Regions from separate parts of the Roseibium sp. FZY0029 genome, predicted to be linked through region 1. Evidence: riboswitches for the same ligand, from Rfam matches in the RefSeq annotation. Region 1 holds a riboswitch; the other holds the start of a gene.

The links. A riboswitch is a leader RNA that binds a small molecule or an ion and turns the genes downstream of it on or off. The one in region 1 is predicted to bind S-adenosylmethionine.
Region 2: linked by a shared signal. The riboswitch ahead of V1T76_RS01500 (O-succinylhomoserine sulfhydrylase) and the one ahead of V1T76_RS02855 (hypothetical protein) in region 1 are both predicted to bind S-adenosylmethionine.

What each region holds. Positions count from the first base shown of each region.
Region 1 covers NZ_JAZDVZ010000001.1:616,412-626,221, reverse strand. The annotation lists gene V1T76_RS02895 (glycosyltransferase family 2 protein) at 1-325, shown strand, start outside; gene V1T76_RS02890 (ArnT family glycosyltransferase) at 335-1,834, shown strand; gene V1T76_RS02885 (ChbG/HpnK family deacetylase) at 1,943-2,740, shown strand; gene V1T76_RS02880 (Crp/Fnr family transcriptional regulator) at 3,099-3,695, shown strand; gene V1T76_RS02875 (RrF2 family transcriptional regulator) at 3,822-4,253, opposite strand; gene V1T76_RS02870 (group III truncated hemoglobin) at 4,351-4,854, shown strand; gene V1T76_RS02865 (hypothetical protein) at 4,845-5,066, shown strand; gene V1T76_RS02860 (acyl-CoA thioesterase) at 5,333-5,677, shown strand; gene V1T76_RS02855 (hypothetical protein) at 5,894-6,193, opposite strand; SAM-I-IV-variant riboswitch at 6,235-6,358, opposite strand; gene V1T76_RS02850 (YoaK family protein) at 6,443-7,144, shown strand; gene V1T76_RS02845 (ABC transporter ATP-binding protein) at 7,160-7,897, opposite strand; gene V1T76_RS02840 (ABC transporter permease) at 7,894-9,132, opposite strand; gene V1T76_RS02835 (efflux RND transporter periplasmic adaptor subunit) at 9,129-9,810, opposite strand, start outside.
Region 2 covers NZ_JAZDVZ010000001.1:322,564-332,373, forward strand. The annotation lists gene V1T76_RS01470 (lysine--tRNA ligase) at 1-1,628, opposite strand, end outside; gene V1T76_RS01475 (tellurite resistance TerB family protein) at 1,949-2,362, shown strand; gene V1T76_RS01480 (alpha/beta hydrolase family protein) at 2,390-3,481, shown strand; gene V1T76_RS01485 (hypothetical protein) at 3,591-3,995, shown strand; gene apaG (Co2+/Mg2+ efflux protein ApaG) at 4,008-4,409, opposite strand; gene V1T76_RS01495 (CDP-alcohol phosphatidyltransferase family protein) at 4,620-5,237, shown strand; gene V1T76_RS01500 (O-succinylhomoserine sulfhydrylase) at 5,234-6,442, opposite strand; SAM riboswitch at 6,479-6,558, opposite strand; gene V1T76_RS01505 (2'-deoxycytidine 5'-triphosphate deaminase) at 6,697-7,833, shown strand; gene V1T76_RS01510 (IMPACT family protein) at 7,840-8,388, shown strand; gene V1T76_RS01515 (ion transporter) at 8,482-9,282, opposite strand; tRNA gene V1T76_RS01520 (tRNA-Gly) at 9,452-9,525, shown strand; gene V1T76_RS29035 (DUF1127 domain-containing protein) at 9,573-9,779, opposite strand.

The sequences.
Region 1 (9,810 bases):
TCTGGCAGCGCTGCGCGTCTTCCTGCTGAGCGACATGGAATTCAACCTCGCCCAGACGGCAGCCTCCTTTGTCGCCATGACATCGAACTTCTTTCTCAACAATCAGCTTACCTATCGCGACCGGCGCCTGACCGGCATGAGGGTGCTGATCGGCCTTCTGACCTTCTACGCGGTCTGTTCGGTCGGTGTTCTCGCGAACGTCGGTGTCGCCAACCTGATCTATGCCGATCCGTCCTACTGGTGGTTCGCCGGAACGGCCGGAGCGATCATGGGCGCTGTCTGGAACTACGCGGCAAGCTCCGCCCTGACATGGCGCAAGACGTAAAGGCCGCTCGTGACCGCTGAAGCACAGACCGGGCGGTTGCCCTTTTACCTGCGGCCTGCAGGGCTGATCCTGATCGTCGGGCTGCTGACGGCGTTGAAGATATTTGCCGCCGCCAACTCCCATTTTGTCGAGGATGAAGCCTATTACCGGCTCTGGGGCCTATCTCCGGCACTGAGTTACTATGATCACCCGCCGATGATCGGCTGGTGGATCGCTATCGGCCAGGCGCTGTTCGGCGACACGGTCTTCGCCGTCCGCGCGCTCGTCATCGCGTCCGGGGTGATCGGGTCCCTGGCGCTTTGGCGCACGGCCTCACTTCTGTTCGGACGCCCTGCTGCGGCCTGGTCCGTCCTGTTCCTCAACGCCAGTCTTCTGGTTGGCATCGGCGGCATTCTGGCGACGCCTGACGCACCTTCCGTGCTGTTCTGGGGCCTCAGTCTGTGGGCGTTGACGGAGCTATCGGCATCGAAAAATGCCAACTGGTGGCTCATGGTCGGACTGATGGCCGGCTGCGGACTGCTTGCCAAATATTCGGTTCTGTTTCTGGGTGCGGGCATCGTGCTGTGGCTGGTCTGGGTGCCGGATGCCCGGCGCTGGTGGCGCTGCTGGCAGCTCTGGGCCGGCGGTCTGCTTGCGCTGCTCTGCTTTTCACCAGTGCTCTACTGGAACCATGCCCACGACTGGGTCAGCTTCTACAAGCAGTTCGGCCGGGCTGGCACCGAAGGATATACGGCAAGATATGTTCCGGAATTTGTGGGCGCGCTGATCGGCCTTCTGAACCCGCTGATCGCTGTGCTGGCGTTTGCAGGCGCAGTCAGGCTTTTCAAGGGTCTGCGGGCACGGGAAAACGCGGCGTCTCTGCTGCTTCTGACCGTTTTGCCGTTTCTGCTCTATCTGGTCTATCACTCGCTGCACTCGCGGGTGCAGGCCAACTGGCCGGCGCCATTGTTCCCGGCCTTCGCCATGATGGCGGCCGTGTTCGTCACCTACAGACCCGCCGAATGGTCCCTGTGGCAGCGTCTGGCACAAGCTGGTGTCGCTCTGGGTCTTGCCGTAGCGGTGGTGGTGCAACTGCATGCGGTCTGGCCGATAACGGGTACCTTCGCCCGCAAGGACCCGACCTTCCAGCTCCGTGGCTGGCCTGAGATCGGGCGGGAGCTGACGGCCTTGGCCGAAAAGGAAGGGGCCGGTTTCGTGGTAACCACCAGCTACGGCCTCAATGGCCAGCTCGACTTTCTGCTGAAGGATGACCTGCCGGTCTTCCAGCTCACCGAGCGCATCCGCTATGTCATGCAGCCTGCACCGGACATGTCACTGTTCGATGGCCCGGGGCTTTATGTTGCCGAACAGCGCCGGAACCGGGAAGCCGATCTGCGGCAGTCCTTCGCCAACGTTGAGGAAGTCGCAGAGCTGACACGCATGGTCAAAGACGTGCCGCTGGAAAAACTTGTCGTCTACAAGGTCGATGGCCGTATCGGCCCGGTGTTCGAGCCTGTCGAGACCAACTGATCCGGCACAAGTTGCCGACTCAACTCAACAACCGACTTGATTTGCTTGACCGAATGCCGCAGGGATGTGGCTTACTATTCACAGTGTCTCGTCCCTCTGCGGAATTTCATGAAGCGTATTACACTTGGAGCGTTGGACTATGGCCTTGCCTTCGGGGTCGACCGCGCGTTGCGTGACCTTGTGGAGCGCGGGCGTCTCAGCGCACTCGGGGCCATGGTTGCCACAGAATTATGGCCGCGCGAATTCCGTCCACTTCAGGAAACTGTCGAAAAGGTCGGCAAGCGCGCCCTGTTCGGCGTGACACTGGCCTTCAGCGGTGACCGCGTGTCACCCGTCAGCGCCCGCATGCAGGAAATCTACGGCGACCGCATGTTCACGCGCGAGCAGCTTCAGCGCCGCGCCTTGCTGCGTCTTCTGCCCGACCAGATTCTGCAGGAGGAAGCCCAGGCACAGCTTGCCCGTTTCAGCGTGTTGATGAAACGTCAGCCGGATTTCGTGGCGGTACGCGAGGGGCTTCTGGAGCGCACCTCTCTGGCACGGATCGTCCTGAAGGCGGTTGAGCACGCCGGTTATAGCGAGCCTCCGTTGCTGATTTCACCCGTTCAGTCAGGTCTCAAGGCTGCCCGGCTGGCGCGCCTTGCAAGGGCACATGGGCTGAAGCTTCTGCCCAGGGCCGCCCCCTTGCCGGAGACAGAGGACCAGGAAACGCTGCACGCTCTTTTGCACAATCACTTTGACGGCATGGCCGATCTCAGCTTTGTTGCGGCTATTCCGGGCCGCTCGGACGATCGCCTGCGGCGGGACGAGTCGCGCCGGAAGATTGCGATACGCGAATGCCAGTATGAGGTTCTGTCCAGTCAACGGTTCTTTCACACGCTGGAGAAAAAAGACGTTTTTCTGAACTGAAGCCGATAGTTTGTTTAAGGAGCAGGTCGCCTGGCTTTTTGTATTAGGCTTTGGCCGGGCCTGACCAGGCAAAGGTTGCAACGAAAAAACGGCCCTGCGGGGAACAGGGCCGTTTTTCGTGGAGGTCCGGAAGAGGGGAGGGGTGGCCCCGCTTCCATGTCCTTAGATATAGGGTTATTTTGCTGGATTGCACGTGATGGGCATCACAAGATTGCGTTTGATCTTGTAATTTCGCGAGCAGCAGCGCTTTTGGCAGGGGGAAGGTGTGGCGGAAATCAAGGATTTTTTAAAAAATAGCTTTTCACTTGAAGGGCTCGACCCGGAATTGGCTGTAGGTCTGTCGCGCCTTGCAAGGCCGATGAAAATATCGGCTGGCACCATTCTCTTCGAAAATGGCGATCCCGGAAACGGTTGTTACGCGGTTCTGGAGGGATCACTCAAGGTATCGCTTCTGTCCGTGGAGGGCGACGAGCAACTGCTTGCGGTTCTCGGCCCGGGCGATCTTGTCGGCGAACTGGCCCTGCTCGACGGCCGGCCGCGGTCGGCCACGGTCATCGCATTGAAGGAAGCCCAGCTTGCCTTCATCGACAAGGCCGCCTTCCAGCGCTTTGCCGACGAAAACCCGGCCGTCTACCGGCACATGTTGTCGATTGTCGGAAAGCGGCTGCGCCATGCAAATGATGTACTGGCCGCGCGCTCGTTCCTGCCCTTGCCGGGACGGGTCGCGCAGACCCTGCTGCAACTGGCGGAGACCTTCGGCAAGCCGCTCGACGATGGCCGCTTGCTGATCCACTACAAGCTCAGCCAGGCGGATATCGCCAACATGGCAGGCGCCGCGCGTGAAAATGTCAGCCGGGTCCTCAACGACTGGAAACGCGCCGGCACGATCAGCCGGATTTCCGGGTACTACTGTCTGGAACAGATGGAGTTCCTTGAGAAGGCCTCGACGCTTTAGGACAAAAGGGGCGGCCTTCCAAGGATCATTTTGCCGAGGCAATTGGTTGAAGGCCGCACCCGCCGTCGTTTGCCTCAAATGTGCCTTGCCGGCAGCCGCTCGGCATCCTCTTGCCGAAAGAGGAGATCACACGCCTTTTTCCACCGGAAGCGCCATCTGTGTTCCGGCCAGGATCGTCGCCAGCGTTTCGGTGTTGAGGCTGGCGAGAAACGCTTCTGATGCCTGCGCCATTGCGCCTTTCAGGGCACAGCGCGGCAGAAAGGCGCAGATTGTGGGCTCGGGCTTCAGACAGGCGACGACACCCAGGTCCGGCTCGATCAGCCGCACGACGTCGCCCAGCCGGATGGCGTCCGGCGCCATGGCCAGCCGGATGCCGCCACCACGCCCCCGCGTCGTTTCCAGATAACCGCCCTTGGCAAGATGGGCGACGATTTTCATGACATGCGATTTGGCAAGCCCAAGCTGTTTCGACAGCTTGTCGACGGTTTGCGGATCATCCGACTGGCCGGTGGCCATCAGAATTCTCAAGGCGAAATCGCTGGCCTGACTGAGGCGCATGGCTGGGTCTCTTTAAACATTCATCTTATATGTTGATTTTAGCGTGTTGCTGTGTCATTTAAAAGATGCATATAAAATGAATGTTATGGAGGCGGCTATGGAAGCCCCTGACGCAAGTTCCAACAGGTACAGGCTGAAGAGACGTGAAGCGCCGGACAAGGGCGACCGTCTCCAGCGCTATGAGCAGGTCGATGAGCAGGCGATCCACGTGATGGTGCACACCTTCTATGGCTGTATCCGCCAGCATCCGCGGTTGGGAGGCATCTTCGAGCGCCGTCTGGCTGGCAGGTGGGAAGAACACTTGCCGAAAATGGAAGCCTTCTGGCAGTCCGTGCTGATGAAGAACGGCGCCTACAAGGGCAAGCCCGTGCCGGCTCACCTGAAGCAGAAAGAACTGGTCAGCGCGGATTATGGCGAATGGCTCGGTGTCTTCCGGCCTGTGATCCGCGAACTGTTCGTACCGGATCTTGCGGACGAAATCGTCGCCATTGCCGAACGCATTGCCCAGAGCCTGTGGCTGGCCACCTTCGGCACGCCAGGCGCCAATCCGCCTGCCGAACTGATGTCGCAACCCTCTGAATGGAGCGGATCATGCTGGTAACGATTGTCCTGGTAGCGGAAGCGCTGGTGTTCGTCTGGTTCACCGTCTTTTCGCTGATGCTTCTGTCCATGTATCTGGATTCGCGCGCGATGCCGCTGCCGAAGCTGGATGTCGCCGGGCGCACGCTCATCGGCAGCGCGAAACTGGCCTTCATCACGGGCATCGTCGCCCTTGCGGTGATGACAGCCCTCGAGATTCAGGCCCATAGCTAGAAGGTCACGGAAATGAATATCTCCAATCTGCTCCATCGCGGCTTGCCGATTCTGCTGATCTGGGTCGCTGCCCCCATGCCGCTCTGGATCATGGTGATCCTGATGTTTGTTCTGCGATAACCGGTCTTTTTCTTCGTTCAACCGGATAGTCTCCTGTTCAACCACTTCTATTCTTGAAGTCTATGACCTAGTCTTCTTGCAGGAATCAGCAGAGGGGCTCAGGCGTGTACGACGAAAAGCCGACAGGTGATCTGACACTACGCACGATGGCAATGCCGGCCGATACCAATGCTTCGGGAGATATTTTCGGGGGCTGGGTGTTGTCGCAGATGGATCTGGCAGGCGGTATAGCTGCCGGTCAGCGCGCCGAGGGACGTGTCGTGACCATCGCGGTCGACAAGATGAAATTCATCCGGCCTGTCCACGTGGGCGACGTGCTGTGCGTTTATGCCGAAGTCATCCGCGTTGGCAACTCGTCCATGGAAATCAAGCTGGAATCCTGGGCCCTGCGCCATCGCTATGGCCACCGCGAAAAGGTGACCGAAGCGGTGTTCACCATGGTGGCCGTCGATGATGGTGGCAAGCCGCGCCCAGTCCCCAAGCGGGACTGAGCGCCGCGATCTCACCCGGCTTGGCTCTCAAAAAACATCATCCTGAGGAAGCGCGTCAGCGCTGTCTCGAAGGATGGACGGCATACTGATGAGCAAGCGGCCCATCCTTCGAGACAGGCTTTCGGCCTTCCCCAGGATGAGGCGAGTTGTTGCAGCACACCTGTATCAACGAAATAGGCACAGTGCAGACGTTGTGCACCACACGGGGCACCCCCGTCAGTGCCTGACCGTGCCGTGCCGGTTGAGAATATCGGCAAAGAGGTCTTCATCGACAGCGCAGGTGCAGCCGTTTGCCCACAGTTGAAGCAGGGTTTTCAGGCGCTCGGCACGGGCTGCCGGCGTGAGCGGCGCCTTGTGCCGCGGCAGGCCGCCCAGAATGCGCAGGGATTTGATCCGCGCCAGCACGCAGTCTTCAGCGGCCTGGCACCAGACATCCGTTCCGGCGAGCTGGGAGCCCGCCAACACATGGTTCTCGATCAGATCTGCCGCTCGTCCGGCAAAAGGGTCCTGAGACAATAAATCCTCCATCGGTTGCCCGAGGAGGACTGGCGCATGCAAATTAACCGCTTCGTTGCCGGAAAACCTCGGTAGAGGGTCTGACCGGCCGCATCCCTGTTGCGGAAACCACCTTGCCCGGACGGCAGGTTGGCGAGGGCGCCAGCCCTTCTCTTGATGATGGCGGGCTTATGCCATGTCCATTCCGGCTTGGCAAGACCATCAGTGCATGGCACATCTTCCTGGAAAGACTAGCTCGGGAGCAGGTAGTTGGACCGATCCATTTTGCATCACAGCCGGCCGATAGTGCCGGTTCTGCTCGCCTTTTGCGCCTGCTTCATTGATGTAATCTGCATCCTTGGACTGTTTCACACGTTCACGGCCTTCATCACCGGCACGCTTGTCGTTTTGTGTACGGAAATGTTTCATCAGGCAGACAACGCGGCGCTGAAAGTGTTCGTGCTCGTGGTCTTCTTTGCCTCAACGCTCTTCTGGTTCGCTACCGTCACGCGGCTGGTCCAGAAAAACAGGATTGCCGTCCGGCATCTGTTCGCGCTTGAAGCGATCCTCGTGGCTGTCTTCATGCTTGTCGCAGGACTTGGCGATCCGGCTGCAGGAGGCGCTTTGTCCGCCGTCACCCTGACGGCAGTCGGCTTTTCGACCGTTGCCATGTCACTGCAGAATGTCATCATGCTGACGCTGCTGAACAGGCATGTTCCCACAACCGTCATGACAGGCAACACGCTGAAGCTCGTGCTCGGCATTGCCGATTACTTCACGCACCCCGAAACCCGTCCTGGCAGCCGCATGCTGATCCGTCACCAGGCGCTGGTGCTGTCGGCCTTCGCCGCCGGGGGGCTTCTGGCCAGTTTCCTGATGACGATCCTCGGCTTCTGGGCGCTTGCGATACCGGTAGCCCTGCTGATGCTGCTTGCGGTGGTTCAGCCCGCACACGAGTTGCAGGCTGCCTGACCCCGATATCCCGCCTCACTCCTGGCGGAGCCTGTCGTAATCGACGCGGCCATCAACCAGATGGATCCGCCGGTCCATCCGGTCGGCGAGCTCAAGATCGTGGGTGACGGCGACGACGGTGGTCCGTTCGCTCTTCACGATGTCTTGAAGGCTTTCAAACACCTGCTCGGTCGACACGCTGTCGAGACTTCCGGTCGGTTCGTCCGCCAGGATCAGCGCGGGCGAATTGGCAAGCGCACGGGCAACGGCCACCCGCTGGCGCTGGCCCCCGGAAAGCTGTTCCGGACGGCGGTGCAGAAAGTCACCCAAACCAAGTGCCGCCAGAAGCTGGGTCGCATGGTCGAGCTGCGCCCTGGGGCTGCGTTTGCCGAGCCGCTGCATCGGGATCATCACGTTTTCCAGTGCGGTAAACTCGGGCAGCAGAAAGTGAAACTGGAAAACGAAACCGAGCTTTTCCAGGCGGAGATGCGCCATTTCGGCGGACGTCAGCGCATGGGTGGGAAGGCCGTCTATCCGGACTTCGCCTGAAGTTGGCCGGTCCAGAAGGCCAAGCAGATACAATAGCGAGGATTTGCCGGACCCGGACGGGCCGGTTATTGCCACAAATTCCGCGTCCCCCACCTGAAAGCTGACATCCTGCACCAGCGTCACCGGCACGATGGCCGGCAGGATGCGGGTGAGGTTGCTGGCCTCCAGCAGGACACGGCCCGGGGCCGTTTGTTGGTCAGGGGAAGGATCACGGGCAGGGGTCATGTTGCCCCGCGGATGATGTCGACAGGATTGAGCCGGGCCGCTTTCCGGGCTGGAATATATCCGGCAATCCCGGAGGAAAACAGCGCCAGCAGGCAGGCAATGATGTAGTGGAGGGTGGAGAAATAGATCGGCAGGTGGGTCATCTCCACGTCCTGGGTGAACTCGAATTTGACCGACGCAAGATAACTCGACAGGCCGAACCCGAGCGCCGAGCCTGCGAGCGCTCCCAGGATCCCGATCACCAGTCCCTCAAGCACGAAGATCTGCTGAATGTCGCCCTCCGGAAATCCGAGCGATTTCAGGATCGCGATGTCGCGCGCCTTTTCGTGCACGATCGTCGAAACGATGTTGAAGATGCCGAAGCCGGCAACGACCAGAATGGCCCCGACGACCGTATACATGATCACGTTGCGCACAAAGAAGGCCTCCATCAGCCCCTCGTTGGCCTCCTCCCAGGAGACCGCCTTGTAGCCGAGCTGTCGCTCAGCCCGTGCGGCAACCTCATTGGCTTCGCCGATGGCATTGAGATGGATGGCAATCGAATTGATGACATCGGACTTTTCCAGAAGGATCTGCACCGCCTTCAGTGGCGCATAAGCAAGGCCTTCGTCGCTGGTGGTGATGCCGCTGTGAAACAGACCGACGATCTTGAAGCGCTTGGCGACACTGTTTGCAGAAGTCAGGGTCACGGTATCGCCCAGCTCCGCCCCCAGCCTTTCTGCGGCCTTGTCACCGATTACGAGGCCGTTGGATGTCGTGTCCAGATCTTCGAAAGCGCCCTGGCGCATATCCTCGCCGATCTTGGAAACGGTCAGTTCGCGCTTTGGCTCCACGCCGACCAGCGTCATACCGATATCCTGACCGGCATAGCGCAACACCGCCTGGCCGCTCAGACGCTGCGCCATCGAGCCGTTCACCCAGTCGCGCAACGAGGCAAGCGCTTCGGTCGGGTTGCGGATGCCGCGAAGGTCTTCCTTCGGTCTGAGGCCATGATAGGTGACGGCGTCGTAGACGGCGCTGGCCGGCTGTTCCGCCGGTGCGCGCTGCTCGTCAAGGATCTCCACATGGGGAATGGCATCGATCAGCGTTGCCGTGAAATCCCGTTGAGACCCCTCCATGAGGCTGGCCATCGCCACCGAAAACCCGACGCCGAGCGCAACACCCAGCGTCGAGACGATGGTTTGGCGCAAGCGGTTGCGAATGTGGGTGGAGGCGATGCGCAGGAGAAGCATTATCTTGCGTCTCCGGACACCGGTCTGACCTTCTGTCCTTCCGCAAGATCCGGGTTGTAGGGAAAGACGACTCGTGTGTTTGCGCTGAGGCCTTGCAGCACTTCCGTGGCGCGTGTGCCTGTTATCCCGGTTTCGACCTCCAGCGGAACGACCTTGTTGTCATCATCCAGCGTCAGCAGTTTTGAACCGTCGAAAGCCGCGGCAGGCAGCAGCATGGCGTCCTCCTTTTCGGAGGTAACGATGTTGATTTCGGCAGTCATGCCGATGCGCAGCGGTGTGTCTTCCGGCAGATCGAGATAGACGCGGTAGTTCTTCAGCACAGGGTCGCCCTTTGGCGTGATGCTGGCAACTTCGGCCGTCAGTTTCTTGTCCGGAAAGGCGTCCGCGCGGATCAGCGCCTTGTGGCCCTTGGCCACCTTGGGAATGTCTTCCTCGTTGACTTCCGCCACCAGTTGAAGGGGAGAGGGCTGTCCGATCCAGAACAGGATTTCGCCTGGCTCGGCAACTTCCCCCACCGACCCGTCCGCCCTGAGCACCATGCCGTCCATGGGGGCTACGATGACATAGTCGCGCAGCCGCTCCTTCTGGGCCGCAGTGGTGGCGTTGATACGGATCAGCTCGTTCTGGGCCTTGTCGTAAACCTGCTGGCTGACGACCCGCCGCTCGAGCAGTTGCAGGGCA
Region 2 (9,810 bases), 290 kb from region 1:
CGGATCATCTCACGCGTTTCAGCAATGCCGTAGAGAGCGACGAAGGATCCGAAGCGAGGGCCTTTTTCCTGCCCGAGCAGAAGCTGGTAGAGCGCGGAGAACCAGGCGACGGATACACCGGGACCGCCATCCGGGCCCTTCTTGGACGGGTCCTGATAGCGCTCGATCGACCGGGCAACGTCCAGAACCGCGTCCTGGATGGCTGCGCCATCCGCATCGGCCGGCAGGGCTGCCAGGGTTTCATCCAGCTTTTCCAGAGCAGTGCGCTCGACATCGTCCGGAACCTTGAACGACTTGGTCGGTTTGACGAAATCGTCGAAGTAGCGGATCGCATAGCCGACCAGCGCATCCAGCTCCGGATGGGTCGATGCAGTGACGCCCGGAGCGTAGCGGGAGATGAACGCCCACAGCACGTCCTTGTTTTCCGCGTTGGAGGCGGACACGAGGTTGAGCAGCATTGCGAAGGGCACCGGCATGTCGATCTTCGGGATATTGCCCGAATGGATGTGCCAGGCCGGGTTCTGCAGCTTCTGCTCCACCGGCATCTGCTCATATTTCTGGACGAAGGTGTAATATTCGTCCACCGCCTTCGGGATGACGTCGAAATAGAGCTTCTTGGCCGTCTTCGGCTTCTGGAAATTGTAGAGCGCGAGGCTTTCCGGCGCGGCATAGGTCAGCCATTCGTCGATGGTCAGACCGTTGCCCTTGGACTTGGAGATCTTTTCGCCTTTCTCGTCCAGGAACAACTCGTAGACGAAGTGTTCCGGAGCCGTGCCGCCCAGGATGTTGCAGATCTTGTCGTAGATCGGCGCATTGGTCATGTGATCCTTGCCGAACATCTCGAAATCGACGTCAAGCGCGGCCCAGCGCATGCCGAAGTCGGGCTTCCACTGCAGCTTCACCTTGCCTCCGGTGACCGGCAGAGTGATGTCCTCGCCAGTCTCGTCGGCAAAGGTGATGGTGCCATCCTTCGGGTTGACGTCCTTCATCGGCACATAGAGCACCCGGCCCGATGTGGGCGAGATCGGCAGGAACGGCGAATAGGTCGCCTGGCGTTCCGCACCGAGCGTCGGCAACATCACGTCCATGATCTTCTGGTACTTCTCGGTTGCCCGGATCAGCACGTCATCGAACTTGCCGGCCTTGTAGTATTCGGTCGCGCTGGCAAACTCATAGTCGAAGCCGAACGTGTCCAGGAACCGGCGCAGCATGGCGTTGTTATGGGCTGCAAAGCTGTCAAAGTCGCCGCCGAACGGGTTCGGCACCGCAGTCAGCGGCATCTGCAGGTAAGGTTCGAGCGCTGCGCGATCCGGTACGTTTTCCGGGATCTTGCGCATGCCGTCCATATCGTCGGAGAAGCAAAGCAGCCGGGTTGGGATCTTGTCTTCGGTCAGCAGGCGGAAGGCGGTTCGCACCATGGTGGTCCGCAGAACTTCGCCAAAGGTGCCAATATGCGGCAACCCGGACGGGCCATAGCCCGTCTCGAACAGAACCGGCTTGTCCGATCCCTTTTTCTCGATCCGTTTGACCAGTTTTCGCGCTTCTTCGAACGGCCACGCTTTCGATTTCGTGGCCGCCTCGACAAACTCTTGCGAAAGGTCAAGCGGAGGCAGGGATTGTTCGGTCATTTTTCAAGTCGTTCTGTTCATGAGAATGGATGGAATGCAGCCGGCCGGATTTTGGTGTTTTCGGCCGGTTGCTGCGGCGCGACACTAGATCAACACGCTTCCATGTGCAATCGCATGAACACAGCTAAGTTGACCGGAACCGGGGCCTTTTGGCACTCTTTCCGCCCTCGGCGAATTCACGGGTCCAAAAGCTGGCAGCAGCTCTCACCTGATTGTCTCGCAGCGGTGACTTGAAGCTTGTCTCCCAACCCGCTACATCGGGCGCACGATCAAGAAGAAAATGTCCGACTTTTGGCGCCACGGGAGAATGACCAGTGTCCATGAATGAGCCGATCAGCGTACAGGAAGCCCTCATTTACGTGATGGTTATCGTCTCGGCGTCTGACAACCAGATGACCGACAACGAACTGGCCACCATCGGCGACATGATAAAGATGCTGCCCGTCTTCAATGGCTATGACGGCAACCGGATCATCCCGGCCGCCCAGCGCTGCGGCGATATCCTGCAGGAAGACAATGGCCTGCAACTGGTGCTGGAACTGGTTGGCGACGTGATTCCGACAAAGCTTTACGACACGGCCTATGCTCTTGCGGTTGAAGTGGCTGCTGCCGATCTCCACGTCGAGAAGGAAGAATTGCGCATTCTCCAGCTTCTGCGCGACCGCTTCAAACTCGACAAGCTGACCGTTGCCGCCATCGAACGTGGCGCGATTGCCCGCCACCGGACCATCTGATCCTCAGGGAGCAGCTATTTGAAATCAATGAAGGCCCTCGCCTGGGCCGGTGCGGTGCTGCTTGCCGTCCTGGCTGGTGTTTTCCTGATTTTCCAGGGCCTTCAGGATTTCGAGCTTTCTGAATACGAAAGCCGTTCGATTGTCTTTCCCTTCGAGGGATATTCCGTCGCCGGCACCCTTCATCTGCCGCGAGCCAAATCCCCGAAGCCGGAAACGCCAGCCCTTGTGCTGCTCGTTCATGGCGACGGACCAGCCGACCGCTATTCGGGTGGCGGCTACTTGCCGCTTATCAGCAGCTTGCTGGACAATGGCATGGCCGTCTTTTCCTGGGACAAGCCGGGCGTTGGTGCGAGCGAAGGCAACTGGCTCTCCTTCTCAATGGAAGACAGGGCGCGACTTGCAGCAACAGCCCTTGCCGCGGCAAGAGAGCAGCCGGAGTTGGCAGCGTCTGCCGCCGGATTTCTTGGGTTCTCACAAGCTGGATGGGTTCTGCCAATCCTGGCGGAAGACCCTGCTCAGGGCGATTTCTTCGTGATTGTTGGTGGTGCGGTCAACTGGTTGCACCAATCGGGTTATTATACCCGTCGCAGGCTGGAGCTTGCCGGTGCCGACAGCACGACACTCGACAAGGCTCTTGCGCAGGACACAGAGGACGGACAAAGCTTTCTCGACGGGACGTTTTCCTATCAGGACTATCTCGACAGCGGTATGGACACTACTCCGATGCCGGAAGACCGCTTCGAATTCGCACTCCGGAATGCAGCAGCCGACTCGACCGCAGCCCTTGCCCGCATTTCCGCCCCAGTCCTGACCGTGCACGGCGAAGAAGATCTGAACGTGGATCCCGATTTCAATTCCGGCGTCTATCGAAAGATCCTGAAGGATCGCAACCCGGCCAACCGTTTCGTGATCTTTCCAGGAGCAACGCATGCGCTGTTGAGGGCAGATGCGTTCAACTATCAGCTTGAAGGGCAAATGCCAGAGTGGTCAAAGGCCCTGTTCACGGTTCTGGGACGCCGTGCCTACGCACCTGGTGCGCTGGACACCATAACCGCCTGGATCAACGCGCAGGCGGCGTCGGCATATGCCCGGCCAACTTCGTCTGATCGTTCAAATTGAAGTCTTTTTGTTTCCGGTCCTTCAATCCGCCGCACCTTATCACCGATGCGGGGACAGCACGCTTGTGGGCTGCCGGGGCCTAAAGGTCCTTCAGTGCGGAGACGGGGACATGAGCAATCAGGCAATCGGAGAGCGGACGAGCGTGCGCTATCCGCTGAGGCGGCGGCGCCAGAGGCTTCGCTCGCAACGGCCCGCACCCTATGCTGTCCGCTACGTGCAGGTGCGCACCGCGCCGAAGCAGGCCAATTGGGGCACGCGGATGATGATCGCCTTCGCGGGTTTTGTCTGCGGTCTGGCAGCGGACGCGCTGGTGACGTTCGCCGAAGACCACTTTCATCTGGCCAAGAACCGCGACCCGGACCTTTTTGCCTGGGTGCTCGGCACCGGCTTTGCCGGACACATCATCTACCTTGTATTCGGAATTCTTGCTGTCGCGCTGCTGACGGCCTTCAACCGCCGCAAGTGGATCTTGTGGCTGCTGCTTGGCTTCGCCGGTGGCCTTGCCAGCATCTGACCGGCAAAGGCCTTAATTGAGGCTATGGATCGCGTCCGGCAGGTCCAGCGAGAACGCCGGAATGACAACATCGAACATGGAGCCGTCCGGGCGTTCCATCGAATAGGATCCGGCCATGATGCCGCTGTCGGTCGAAAGCGGGCAGTGAGACGAATACTCGTAGGTCTCTCCTGGCTCTATCACCGGCTGTTCGCCGACGACCCCCTCACCGCTAACTTCTTCCTGACGTCCCAGAGCGTCGGTGATCTGCCAGTACCGAGTCTTCAGTTGCACCGGTTCGCTGCCACCGTTGTGGATCTCCACCATATACGCCCAGATATACTCGCTCTCTTCCGGACGTGATTCATCGTCCAGATAAAACGGCTCGACGGAGACTTCGATCCCTTGGGTGATGGCGGTGTAACTGCCAGACACGACTTTTCCTTAATTCCAGACCTGCGAACCTTGAAATAGACCGGTTCGAAGTGAGTTCCACGGGAGGCACCCGCTCATTCAGGACGCGCTTATAGGGCGAATGACGCAAGCGTGAAAGAGGGTTGTGACATCTGAGGCTGGAATTGCTTGAGATTTGAGGCTGGATTTTGCAAGAACACGATCTGTCTGTCCAAACACAGTGACCTTTTGATGTTCGATGCCCGTCTGCGCCCGTTGATCGACCCGCCACTGAACCGGCTGGGCCAGTCCCTTGCCGGCACGGGTCTGAAGGCCAATAGCGTGACCCTTGCAGGTTTCGCCATAGGCATGGCGGCAGCCGTTGCCATCGCCACAGGCCATACGCTGATCGGTTTTTTCCTGATCGCGCTAAACCGCTTTGCCGACGGCCTCGATGGTGCCCTGGCCAGGGCGACCACCAAAACGGACCTTGGCGGCTATCTCGACATCACGCTCGATTTCTTCTTCTACAGCGCCATCCCCCTGGCCTTCGCCATACAGGACCCAGCCAGCAATGCACTGGCGGCTGCGGCTCTGCTCGCCAGCTTCTACGCGAACGGCTCAGCCTTTCTGGCCTTTGCCATCATGGCCGAGAAAAACAAGCTGACCACCAACGCCCAGGGGGCGAAATCGCTCTATTACGTCGGAGGCCTTGCCGAGGGGGCGGAAACCATCGCGCTGTTTCTGCTGATGGCACTGATGCCCGGCTGGTTTCCGCTGCTGGCCTCTGTATTTGCCGCGATATGCTTTGTGTCGGCAGCCGCCCGGGTGCTCATTGGCGTCCGGGCGCTGCGGCAGACAGGCCGTTAGATCGCCTGGAGCGCCTTTTCGATGTCTTCCAGCAGATCCTGAGGATCTTCCAGACCGATTGATAGCCGCAGGATACCGTCGGTGATACCGAGTTCCGCGCGGGCTTCCTCGCCGATCGACTGGTGTGTGGTCGTTGCCGGATGGGTGATCAGGCTCTTGGCGTCGCCCAGGTTGTTGGAGATCTTGATGATATCCAGCGCATTGGTGAAGCGGAACGCCGCTTCCTTGCCACCTTCGATTTCCAGCGCCAGCATCGTGGACCCACCGCGCATCTGGCGTTTGGCGACATCGGCCTGCGGATGATCGTCCCGGCCCGGGTAAATCAACCGCGTCACCTTGGACTGACCTGCCAGGTAGTCGGCAATCCTGCCCGCCGTTTCCGTCTGGCGCGCAACGCGCAGCGGCAGCGTTTCGAGGCCTTTCAGCAGCACCCAGGCACTGAAGGGGCTCATGTGCGGACCGGTGTGCTTGATGAAGGGCATGACTTCGTCGTTGATCCACTCTTCGTCCGACAGGATCACCCCGCCAAGGCAGCGGCCCTGACCGTCGATATGCTTGGTGGCCGAATAGACGACTACGTCGGCACCGAGTTGAAGTGGCGACTGGTAGAGCGGTGTTGCAAAGACGTTGTCAACGATCAGCCGGGCTCCGGCTTCCTTCGCGATCTGCGCCACGGCCTCGATGTCGATCACTTCCAGCGTCGGGTTGGTCGGGCTTTCCAGGAACAGTGCCTTGGTGTTCGGGCGAACCGCTGCCTTCCACTGCTCGATGTCGGTTCCGTCGACCAGCGTGCTTTCTACGCCAAATCGCGGCAGCAGGGTTTCACAGATATAACGGCAGGAGCCGAACAGCGCCTTGGCGGCGATCACATGATCGCCGGCCTTGACGGAGGCCATCAGCGCCAGATTGACAGCCGCCATGCCGCTGGCTGTTGCCCGGGCGGCCTCGGCCCCTTCCAGCGCCTTGATGCGGTCCTCGAACATCGTAACGGTGGGGTTGGCATAGCGGGAGTAGACATAACCCGGATCCTCGCCATTGAACCTGGCCTCGGCAGCTTCAGCACCGCTGTAGGTGAAGCCCTGGGTCAGGTAGATGGTCTCAGAGGTCTCACCAAACGGTGACCGCATGGTGCCGCCATGAACCAGAGTGGTTGCAGGGCGCCAGTTCTTGTTTCCGGTCTTGGTGGTCTCAGTCATGTCTTTCATTCGCTCCAAACGCAAAAAACCCCAGCCTCAAGACCGGGGTTCTCACCTCCGGCCTTTTTAGCAACTTGTTTAACGTGGCTGCAAGCCGGCCGGCCCAAATCACCACGAAGTGCGCTTGTCCTACGGGAAAAGCGGACACAGGTCAATTGTCTTGCGTCCTTTGCGCTCAAAAGCCCGCTTCTGCCAGAATGCCTGTTGGCGCGGGCGGCCCGATCCTTTAATGACCATAGACCAGCAAAACGCGGAATATCTTCATGAACGTCACAGCGGGTCAGGCCTTGAACGGAAGCGCAATTCTCACAGCAAACGGCATTCTGCCGGAACGGGTAATCCAGGCCATGTTCGCCGCCGGAGAGATTTCAGCGGACGCCCCGCCTGTCACCGGGCAGATCCAGCCTGCCAGCCTCGACCTGCGCTTGGGTCAGCAGGCCTACCGGGTGCGCGCTAGCTTCCTGCCGGGGCCGGAAATTCAGGTGGCCGCGCGCCTTGAGCAGATGAAACTGCACACCGTTGACCTGAGCGAAGGCGCGGTTCTCGAAACCGGCTGCGTCTACATCGTGCCGCTGCAGGAAAGCCTCGCGCTGGCACCCGATATTTCCGCGACCGCCAACCCGAAAAGCTCTACCGGGCGCCTCGACGTCTTCACCCGGGTCATCACCGACAACGGGTTGGCCTTCGACACCATTCCCGCCGGTTACACCGGTCCGCTTTATGCGGAAATCTCGCCGCTGACCTTCCCGATCCTCGTGCGCTCAGGCTCCCGCCTCAGCCAGATCCGCTTCCGGCGCGGCCAGTCGCTCATTCCCGATGCTGATCTGGAAGAAGTCCATAAGGCCCACACCTTGATGAGCGGCGGCAACGAGCGCATCGGCAATGGGGTGCAGCTCTCCATCGATCTGGAAGGCACCGGCCCGAACAGCCTGATCGGATATCGCGCCAAGCATCACTCCGGACTGATTGATGTGGATGTCGTGGGAGCGCAGGATGTGCTGGATTTCTGGGAGCCGATTTATCGCCGCCAGCGGGCGGAACTGATCCTCGATCCGGACGCCTTCTATATTCTGGTGAGCCAGGAAGCGGTGCATGTGCCGCCGGATTATGCCGCCGAAATGGTGCCGTTCGATCCGCTCGTCGGCGAATTCCGCGTCCATTATGCAGGCTTCTTCGACCCGGGTTTTGGCCATGCGGGAGCTGGCGGTGTCGGCTCGCGCGCGGTTCTGGAAGTCCGCTCGCACGATGTGCCCTTCATTGTGGAACATGGCCAGACCATCGGCCGCCTGGTCTATGAACATATGGCAGAGCGCCCGGCGACGCTTTACGGTGAAGGTATCGGCTCCAACTACCAGGGCCAGGCGCTCAAGCTGTCGAAACACTTCAAGGCAACCGCCTGATCGCCGATGGCCCTGAAAACCGTCACGCGTGAGTTCGAAGGCTTTCTGGAAGACCGGAAGTCCCGCTTCCTGGCGCATCTCGTTCCGGTAGAGCAGTTCGAGCAGCGGCTGGAAGAACTGCGCAAGGAACACAAGAAGGCCAACCATATCGTCACGGCGCACCGGCGACTGCTGGAAGACGACCGGATTGAGGAAAGCGGCAAGGACGACGGCGAGCCGGCAGGCACCTCCGGCATGCCGACGCTTCGCGTGCTGCAAGCGGCAGACCTGATCAATGTCGCCGTTCTGATCGTGCGCTATTTCGGTGGCACGAAGCTGGGCGGCGGCGGCCTTGCGCGGGCCTATTCCGGCGCTGCCCAGGATGCGATCAACAATGCTCACCTTGTACCGTTTCAGAAGATCCTCTCAAAAACAGTCCGCGCCGATTTTGCGACCGGATCGGAACTGGAACGGCGGATCGAGAGCCTCGGCCTGACGGTGATGACCCGTGACTATACCGAAGACGGTGTGACGCTGACAGTCGAGGGGCCGGAAGAGGTTCTGGCGGAGCTTTAAAAAACGACTGCGTCCCGCCGCTCTTTCGAAGCCACGAGACCACTCCCCCAGTCGTCATTGCCGGGCTTGCCTCGGCTTCAGGCCAACGCGCGCCTACGTGCGCGACTTGTCGACCTCAGCCTGCAGCTGCCGGACCTCGTTGCGGAGCGCCCTCACCTCTTCCAGAATGAGGCCAGTGTCGACATGGATGGCCTGCCGGTTGGCGTCGGCTTCGGCCTCGTGCTCCTCCTGCATTGCGGAGACGATGATACCGATGAAAAGGTTCAGCACCGTGAAGGCCGTGCACAGGATGAAGGGCACGAAGAACAGCCAGGAATATGGGTAGACGTCCATGACCGGACGCACGATGCCCATGGACCAGCTTTCCAGCGTCATGACCTGGAACAGCGTGTAGAGCGATGCGCCGAGCGTGCCAAACCATTCGGGAAACGCTTCCCCGTAAAGTTTGGTGGCCATGACGGCGAAGACATAGAAGACCAGCGCCATCAGCACCACGATCGAGCCCATACCCGGCAGAGCGGCCACCAGTCCGCCGATAACCCGGCGCAGGGACGGTACGACGGAAATGAGGCGCAAGGCTCTGAGGATACGCAGCGACCGCAGCACGGAGAGGTTGCCCGTTGCCGGCATTAGCGAGATCGCGACGATACTGAAATCGAACAGGCTCCAGGGATCCTTGAAGAATTTCAAGCCATGGGCATAGAGGCGCAACATCAGCTCGATGACGAAAATGCCCAGGATGACCTGATCGACGAGCCTCAGCAACCCGCCGACCTCCGCCATGACGGCAGGGCTCGTCTCCAGACCCAGCGTAACCGCATTCAGAACGATGACGCCGATGATACAGGCTTCCCAGTTGCGTGAGGTGACCAGCGCCCTGACCTGATTTCGCATTGATGTGCCCCGATTTGATGGCTTTTCGTGCGTGCCGCAATGCACGGGCCGGAACATGGCGATTTCAGTGCCGCAGCGCAAGATCGCAGCTCTTTGGAAAAGCATCTCTCCCGCAAAGAAGCCTGCTTGACAGGTGGGGCAAGTCGGCGCAGAAAGCTCATCAGGTTCGGCGGGTGTAGCTCAATGGTAGAGCAGAAGCTTCCCAAGCTTAAGACGGGGGTTCGATTCCCCTCACCCGCTCCAAACCTCTTCATCCTATCTCCCTAATTTTTAGCAGCTCCCTACCTCTGTCAGCGCAGAGTTTTCCGTATCTGTGCGTGTTTTCGGATATCCGAGCGGCTGAGTCCGACGTCCTCCAGCAAATAGTCAGGCAAATCTGCCAGATGAGCCATATCGCGTCGATGACGCAGGCGTTTCAGCAAGAAATGAAAGACGGCGGCTCCCAGACCTGTCCTGCGGACGTGCGTCAGGTGCAGTGTTACATGGCGATCGGACATCTTTTTTGCGCCTTTCCAACGAGACAGGAAC